2 regions of the Cedecea sp. B1(4) genome follow, and region 2 is predicted to be linked to the other one. Evidence: predicted binding sites of a transcription regulator. Region 2 holds the regulator's gene; the other holds the start of a gene.
The links. The regulator CRP, encoded in region 2, controls carbon source genes, mostly activating them, when cyclic AMP is high. The targets are predictions, from matches to a motif close to ATGTGANNNNNNTCACAT.
Positions count from the first base shown of each region.

Region 1: msrB (peptide-methionine (R)-S-oxide reductase MsrB) is a predicted target of CRP. The motif match lies at 2,085-2,102, and genes of this name have one in related genera.

Region 1 is NZ_JCAHMZ010000001.1:353,940-358,272, reverse strand. It holds gene chiD (chitinase ChiD) at 1-1,182, shown strand, start outside; gene ACR6JA_RS01745 (YeaC family protein) at 1,231-1,512, opposite strand; gene msrB (peptide-methionine (R)-S-oxide reductase MsrB) at 1,552-1,965, opposite strand; gene gapA (glyceraldehyde-3-phosphate dehydrogenase) at 2,310-3,305, shown strand; gene ACR6JA_RS01730 (D-hexose-6-phosphate mutarotase) at 3,388-4,278, shown strand.
Region 2 is NZ_JCAHMZ010000007.1:13,833-18,165, forward strand. It holds gene ACR6JA_RS15415 (hydrolase) at 1-53, shown strand, start outside; gene ACR6JA_RS15420 (YheU family protein) at 55-273, shown strand; gene ACR6JA_RS15425 (phosphoribulokinase) at 364-1,233, shown strand; gene ACR6JA_RS15430 (OsmC family protein) at 1,269-1,673, opposite strand; gene crp (cAMP-activated global transcriptional regulator CRP) at 1,986-2,618, shown strand; gene ACR6JA_RS15440 (YccS/YhfK family putative transporter) at 2,681-4,333, shown strand, end outside.

The sequences.
Region 1 (4,333 bases), on a different contig from region 2:
TACTTCAACGGCGGCGGCGACGTCACTGCCGGTCCCGGTGGGGATATCAATAAGCTTGATGTTCGCCAGATTACCCACCTCAATTACTCCTTTGGCCTGATTTATAACGACGAGAAAGGCGAAACCAACGAAGCGCTGAAAGACTCGTCAAAACTGCATCAAATCTATCTTTCCCCAAAAGTTGTCTCCGACCTTGAAACCCTGCCGGCACTGCGGAAGCAGAATCCACAGCTGAAAATCTTGCTGTCCGTTGGTGGCTGGGGGGCTCGCGGTTTCTCTGCCGCAGCAGCAACCCCTGAAAACCGCGCGGTGTTTATCCGCTCCGTGCAGGAAGTGATGGACAAATATGGCCTGGATGGGATCGACCTCGACTGGGAGTTCCCGGTAAATGGTGCCTGGGGCCTGGTGGATAAGCTGGATGCCGACCGGGATAATTTCACCGCCCTGCTGAAAGAGTTGCGTAAAGCCGTGGGCGATAAAAAACTGGTTACCATTGCCGTCGGGGCCAATGCTGAAAGCCCGAAAAGCTGGGTTGATGTGAAAGCCATTGCGCCGGTGCTGAACTACATCAACCTGATGACCTACGACATGGCGTACGGTACGCAGTACTTCAACTCGAATCTCTATGATTCGAAAAAGTGGCCGACCGTTGCCGAAGCCGACAAGTACAGCGCTGATTTCGTAGTAAATAACTATCTCGCAGCCGGGCTGAAACCAGCGCAGATGAACCTCGGCATCGGCTTCTATGGCCGCGTACCTAAGCGTGCCGTAGAGCCGGGCATTGACTGGTCAAAACCCGACGCGCAGAAAAATCCGGTCACACAGCCCTACTTCGGCGAGCGTGAGCTGGAGCTGTTTAAAACCGCGCTGGGCGTGGAGCTGACGAAAGACACTTACGTCAAATACAACGACCTGGTGAAGAAAATGCTGAACGACCCGCAGAAGCGCTTCACCGAAGAGTGGGATGACGACGCGAAGGTGCCGTACCTGACGCTGAAGTCTGCTGAAGGTAAACCGCTGTTTGCCATTTCCTATGAGAACCCACGTTCGGTGAAAATCAAAGCCGAATACATCAAGGAGAAGGGGCTGGGCGGCGCGATGTTCTGGGAATACGGCGCGGATGACAACAACCAGTTGGCGAAACAGCTCGCCGAGTCGCTGGGCATCGATCACGCTAAATAGCGGTTAGCGCAGAAAAACGAAGGGAGACCAGTGAGTCTCCCTTTTTGTTTACTGCAGCTTCATCGTCACAAACGGCGCAGGCTCGATGCCAAACTCCGCTTTCAGCTGCTGCTTGCTCTTCATCACCATCTGGCCATTGGTGTCGATAGTCATGTGCTGCGCCTCCGTGTTGTGGCGCGCCTGCCACAGCATCACCAACTGGAGGCTGTTGTCTTTTTGCTCCTGGGTCAGCGCCACGCCATCAGGCCACTTTCCCAGTTCGACCGCGGTCGCCAGGCGCTGATAAATTTCCGGCGTCATCACGCTCAACATCTCATCCAGATTGCTCATTGGGCACCCCGTCGCAGAATAATTAGCTGAATCGATTCTTCAACCCTCAACCTGCTCACCATTTTGCCCGTCGGTGAAGCTCAGCGAGGCCGAGTTAACGCAATACCGCTCCCCGGTCGGCTGCGGGCCATCCGGGAACACATGGCCCAGGTGCGCGTCGCAGCTGCCGCAGCGGATTTCAACGCGTTCCATGCCGTGAGAATTATCGGTCAGATAGCGGATGGCATCGGGGCTGACAGGCTCGTAGAAGCTTGGCCAGCCGCAGCCTGAGTCGTATTTTGTTTCCGAAAGAAACAGCGGGGCCTCACACACCAGACAGTGATAAATCCCGTCACGCTTATTATGCAGTAAACGCCCTGAATACGGTGGTTCAGTGCCGTGCTTCTGGGTCACGTAGTATTGCATCTCGCTGAGGTTTTTCTTATTTGAATCAGGGGGTAATTGATTAGACATAGGTGTACATCTCGGTCAGTTCAATTGGGACAGCTCACGGCCCCATTCTAACAAAAAATTAACAACACCGTGCTGCTTTTTGTTCTAAACTTAGCCCTGAAATTCTGGCACGGCACAAAGCGTGACGTGAATCACATTATTGTTGGGACTGGCGTTTAAAATTCCCCGCATCGTCCCCATTTGGATTTAAGCCCAAAAGGAAGCGTGAGGCGTTCAGTCGTACAAACCCTGGTCACAGGATTGATTTGTCGCAATGATTGACACGATTCCGCTTGACGCTGCGTAAGGTTTTTGTAATTTTACAGCCAACCTTTTATTCACTAAAAAATAGCTGGTGGAATACTATGACTATCAAAGTAGGTATCAACGGTTTTGGTCGTATCGGCCGTATCGTTTTCCGTGCTGCTCAGGAACGTTCTGACATCGAAATCGTTGCAATCAACGACCTGTTAGACGCTGACTATATGGCTTACATGCTGAAGTACGACTCAACTCACGGTCGTTTCAACGGTACTGTAGAAGTTAAAGACGGCAACCTGGTTGTTAACGGTAAAACTATCCGTGTTACCGCAGAACGTGACCCGGCTAACCTGAAGTGGAACGAAGTGAACGTTGACGTTGTTGCTGAAGCAACTGGTCTGTTCCTGACTGACGAAACCGCTCGTAAGCACATCACTGCTGGCGCGAAAAAAGTTGTTCTGACTGGTCCTTCCAAAGACAACACCCCAATGTTCGTTCGCGGTGCTAACTTCGAAAAATACGCAGGCCAGGACATCGTTTCCAACGCATCCTGCACCACCAACTGCCTGGCTCCACTGGCTAAAGTTATCAACGACAACTTCGGTATCGTTGAAGGCCTGATGACCACCGTTCACGCTACCACCGCAACTCAGAAAACCGTTGATGGCCCGTCTCACAAAGACTGGCGCGGCGGCCGCGGCGCAGCTCAGAACATCATCCCTTCTTCTACCGGTGCTGCTAAAGCTGTAGGCGTTGTACTGCCAGAGCTGAAAGGCAAACTGACTGGTATGGCGTTCCGCGTTCCTACCCCTAACGTGTCCGTTGTTGACCTGACCGTTCGTCTGGAAAAAGCTGCTTCTTACGAAGAAATTAAGAAAGCAATCAAAGCTGCTTCCGAAGGCGCAATGAAAGGCGTTCTGGGCTACACCGAAGATGACGTAGTTTCTACCGACTTCAACGGCGAAGTACTGACTTCCGTGTTCGATGCTAAAGCGGGTATCGCACTGAACGACAACTTTGTGAAACTGGTTTCCTGGTACGACAACGAAACTGGCTACTCCAACAAAGTACTGGATCTGATCGCTCACATCTCCAAATAAGTTGAGATGGAACCTGATCCTAAAGGGCGACTTCGGTCGCTCTTTTTTTTGCCTCAAATAACCAGGACTAAGGAAAAAAGAAATGATTAATAAAATTTTTGCACTTCCGGTCGTCGAACAAATTACCCCTGCCCTTACCCGCCGCATAAACGATGAACTGGACGTCATCGTCGTTGATCACCCACAGGTTCGGGCATCTTTCGCGCTCCAGGGCGCACATCTGCTCTCCTGGCAGCCCGCAGGCGAAGATGAAGTACTCTGGCTGAGCGACATCACCCCATTCCATAAAGGCAAAGCGCTGCGCGGCGGCGTGCCGATTTGCTGGCCATGGTTTGGCCCGGCGGAGCAGCCAGGCCTGCCGGCGCACGGTTTTGCTCGCAACCAGCCGTGGACGCTGAGCGCGCATAATGAAGACGCCAACGGCGTGGTGCTGACCTTTGAGCTGCATAACAATGCCGAGACGCTAAAACTGTGGCCGCATGAATTCACGCTGTATGCCCGCTTCAAGCTAGGCAAAACCTGTGAAATCGAGCTGGAAGCACACGGTGAGTTCGAAACCACCTCGGCCCTGCACACCTACTTCAATGTCGGCGACATCGCGGATGTAAAAGTCAGCGGTCTGGGTAATCCGTATATTGATAAAGTGCTGAATGAAGCCCCGGGCCAGTTGACCGACGGCGTACAAACCTTCCCTGACCGCACCGATCGTCTCTACCTGGAGCCGGAAGAGTGCAGCGTCATTCATGATGCCAGCCCGTTGAAGCGCACCCTGAACGTGGTTCATCACCATCATTACAACGTGGTGGGTTGGAACCCAGGCCCGGCGCTGTCCGTTTCGATGGGCGATATGCCGGACGACGGCTACAAAACCTTCGTCTGCGTAGAAACCGCCTGCGCGTCGAAAAAACAGAAAGCCAGCGCGGAGAAACCTACCCGTCTGAGCCAGACCATCAGCGTGGCGAAGAAAGGCTAAACGCCTTTCACCAGCTTAGGGCAAAGGCCGCTAACCTCTGCCCCATTAAAAAGCA
Region 2 (4,333 bases):
TGTGGCTTGAGCAGCGCATTCCCGATTGGCTAACCCGCTTCCTGGACCACTGAAATGATCATTCCCTGGCAAGATCTCGACCCTGAAACGCTCGACAATTTGATTGAATCTTTTGTATTACGGGAAGGCACCGATTATGGTGAGCAGGAGCGCTCGTTGACGCAAAAAGTCGCCGACGTGAAGCGCCAGTTACAAAACGGCGAGGCCGTGCTGGTTTGGTCTGAACTCCATGAAACGGTGAACATTATGCCGCGCGGGCAGTTTCGCGGCTGACCGCTGACTGGCAGGGTGATCTATACTGGCTGAAAAGTATAACAAGCAGATACAGATCTCTTTTCCGATCCCTCACGGAGTTTTCACCCTATGTCAGCCAAACACCCGGTTATTGCGGTCACAGGTTCCAGCGGCGCCGGTACCACGACCACCAGCCTCGCTTTCCGCAAGATTTTCCAGCAGCTCAACCTGCGCGCCGCCGAAGTTGAAGGCGACAGTTTCCACCGCTATACCCGCCCGGAAATGGACATGGCCATCCGCAAGGCACGCGATGCTGGCCGCCATATTAGTTACTTTGGGCCAGACGCCAACGACTTCGGGTTACTGGAACGAACTTTTATCGAATACGGCCAGACCGGCAAAGGGCAAGCACGTAAATACCTGCATACCTACGATGAAGCGGTGCCGTGGAACCAAGTGCCGGGCACTTTTACGCCCTGGCAGCCGCTCCCGGAGCCCACTGACGTCCTGTTTTACGAAGGCCTGCACGGCGGTGTAGTCACCCCTCAACATAACGTCGCCGACTGCGTCGATTTACTGGTAGGCGTGGTGCCCATCGTTAACCTGGAATGGATTCAGAAACTGGTGCGCGATACCAGCGAACGCGGCCATTCACGGGAAGCGGTGATGGATTCCGTAGTGCGATCCATGGACGATTACATCAACTTCATTACGCCGCAGTTCTCACGTACCCATATCAACTTCCAGCGCGTTCCGACCGTAGACACCTCTAACCCGTTTGCCGCGCGAGCCATTCCGTCGCTGGACGAAAGCTTCGTGGTCATTCACTTCCGTGGGCTGGACGACATCGACTTCCCTTATCTGCTGGCGATGTTGCAGGGGTCGTTTATCTCCCACATCAATACATTGGTGGTACCGGGCGGGAAAATGGGGCTGGCGATGGAGCTGATCATGGCCCCGCTGGTGCAGCGGCTGGCGGAAGGCAGGAAAATTGCCTGATAGCGTGAGGGCGGCTTTACACCGCCCTTTTCTACTTACGCTTCAATAATTTCGTAGCTGTGGCTAATCTCGGCGGCTTTCTCCAGCATCAACGTCACCGAGCAATATTTCTCTGCGGTCAGCTCAACGGCGCGGGCAACCGCGCTTTCTTTCAGCTCTTTCCCGGTCACAACAAAATGCAGATGGATGCGGGTAAACAGACGCGGTGCTTCTTCACGACGTTCGGAAGTCAGTTTCACCTCACAATCCGTCACATCATGGCGGCCTTTTTGCAGAATCGACACCACGTCAATTGAGCTACAACCGCCCGCGGCCATCAGCAGCATTTCCATCGGGCTTGGCGCTTTATCCCCGGAGTTACCGTCCATCAGAACTTGGTGGCCAGAAGCGGATTCGCCGAGGAAGGTCATGCCTTCCACCCATTTAACACGTGCCTGCATTTTACCTACTCCCGTAATAAAAATTTCTTTCAGATTACGCGTCTACGTGAAAACTGGCAACGTAAGGCGATCCAGGTCATGCTGAAACGAGACAATACAAGACACTAACCAAAAGCTATGCTAAAACAATCCGGATGCTGCTGCGATACAGAGACGTTTATGCCGTAAGCAGAGGAAACGACTAATTACAGGCCGCAGGGTTAACCTGCCCGCCAGCTCCCAGGGCTTGGGAAAATTTCACGATTGCAACGCCAGACAAGAGGTTCCACGTCTTGTCTTTGGTAGCCAGTTTATAACAGAGGATAACCGCGCATGGTGCTTGGCAAACCGCAAACAGACCCGACTCTCGAATGGTTCTTGTCTCATTGCCACATTCATAAGTATCCGTCGAAGAGCACGCTGATTCACCAGGGTGAAAAGGCGGAGACGCTGTACTACATCGTCAAAGGCTCCGTAGCTGTTCTGATTAAAGATGAAGAAGGCAAGGAGATGATCCTTTCTTATCTGAATCAGGGTGATTTCATTGGTGAATTAGGTTTATTCGAAGAAGGTCAGGAGCGTAGCGCCTGGGTTCGTGCCAAAACAGCCTGTGAAGTAGCTGAAATTTCCTATAAAAAATTCCGTCAGCTGATTCAGGTCAACCCGGATATCCTGATGCGTCTTTCTTCCCAGATGGCGCGCCGCCTGCAGGTGACTTCTGAGAAAGTTGGCAACCTTGCCTTCCTCGACGTGACCGGCCGCATCGCTCAGACGCTGCTTAACCTGGCTAAACAGCCGGATGCCATGACCCACCCGGACGGGATGCAAATCAAAATCACCCGCCAGGAAATCGGTCAGATCGTGGGCTGCTCCCGCGAAACCGTTGGCCGTATTCTGAAAATGCTGGAAGATCAGAACCTCATTTCCGCCCACGGTAAAACGATTGTCGTTTACGGCACCCGTTAATTAGCCCTTATAAAGGCGTGTCGCTTCGGTAACACGCCTTTTTTGTCTCTACAATTCAGGCTATGTGGAAGAGATTAATTTACCACCCGGAAGTTAACTACGCGCTGCGGCAAACGCTGGTGCTGTGTCTTCCCGTGGCTGTCGGCCTGCTGCTTGGCAGCCTGCAAAACGGCCTGCTCTTCTCGTTAGTTCCCGCCTGCTGCAACATTGCCGGGCTGGACACACCACACAAACGCTTCTTCAAACGTTTGATTATAGGCGGCAGCCTGTTCGCCCTCAGCAGCCTTATCCTGCAGCTTCTGCTGCTCTATACCCACATCCCGCTGCCGGCAATATTGATCGTCATGGCTCTGCTGCTCGGCGTGACGGCGGAAATCAGTTCACTTCACGCTCGCCTGCTGCCCGCATCGCTGATCGCCGCTATTTTTACGCTCAGCATGGCCGGTAACATGCCTATATGGAAACCGATGGTGCTCTATATCTTCGGTACCATCTGGTACGGCGCTTTCAACTGGTTCTGGTTCCGGCTTTGGCGCGAACAGCCGCTCAGGGAGTCGCTCAGCCTGCTGTACCGCCAATTGGCAGATTACTGCGAAGCAAAATACAGCCTGCTGACCCAGCATACCGACCCGGAAAAAGCGCTGCCGCCGCTGCTGGCCCGCCAACAAAAAGCCGTCGATCTGATCACCACCTGCTATCAGCAGCTGCATATGCTATCGGCCAACCAGCAAAACGGCTACAAGCGTCTATTACGCGCTTTCCAGGTTGCGCTGGATCTGCAGGAACACATTTCGGTAAGCCTGCACCAGCCTGAAGAGGTGCAAAAACTGGTCGAGCAAAGCCATGCCGAGGCGGTGATCCGCTGGAATGCCCAAACCATCGCCGCGCGCCTGCGCGTGCTGGCAGACGATATTCTTTATCACCGCTATCCAACGCGCTTTACCATGGATAAGCAGATCGACGCCCTGGAAAAAATAGCTCGCCAGAACCCGGACAATCCAGTGGGGCAGTTCTGCCATTACCACTTCAGCCGCATTGCCCGGGTACTGAAAACCCAGCGGCCGCTGTACGTGAGGGATTTAATGGAGGACAGGGAACGCCGTTTACCGTTTTTCCCGGCCCTGAAAAGCTATCTCTCGTTCAAATCCTCCGCTTTGCGCAGCTCCGCGCGCTTAGGTGTGATGTTGACCATTGCCAGCCTGCTGGGCTCCTTCTTACACCTGCCAAAGCCGTATTGGATCCTAATGACGGTGATGTTCGTGACGCAAAACGGCTACGGTGCAACGCGGGTGCGCATTGTTCACAGGGCGGCAGGCACCATGGCAGGGCTGTGTATCGCGGGTATCACCCTGCACTTCCACGTCCCGGACAGCTACACCCTGCTGGCGATGTTAATGATTACGCTGGTGAGCTACCTGTTTATCCGCAAAAGCTACGGCTGGGCCACCATTGGCTTTACCGTCACGGCGGTATATACCCTGCAGCTCATTACCCTCAGCGCCGAGAGTTACATCATTCCCAGGCTCATAGACACTCTTCTTGGCTGCCTGATCGCCTTTGGCGGCATGATCTGGCTGTGGCCACAGTGGCAAACCGGCCTATTGCGTCAGAACGCCCACGACGCGCTGGAGGCAGATCAGGATGCTATTCGGCTGATATTGAGCAACGATCCAGAGCCCACGCCGCTGGCCTGGCAGCGTATGCGGGTCAACCAG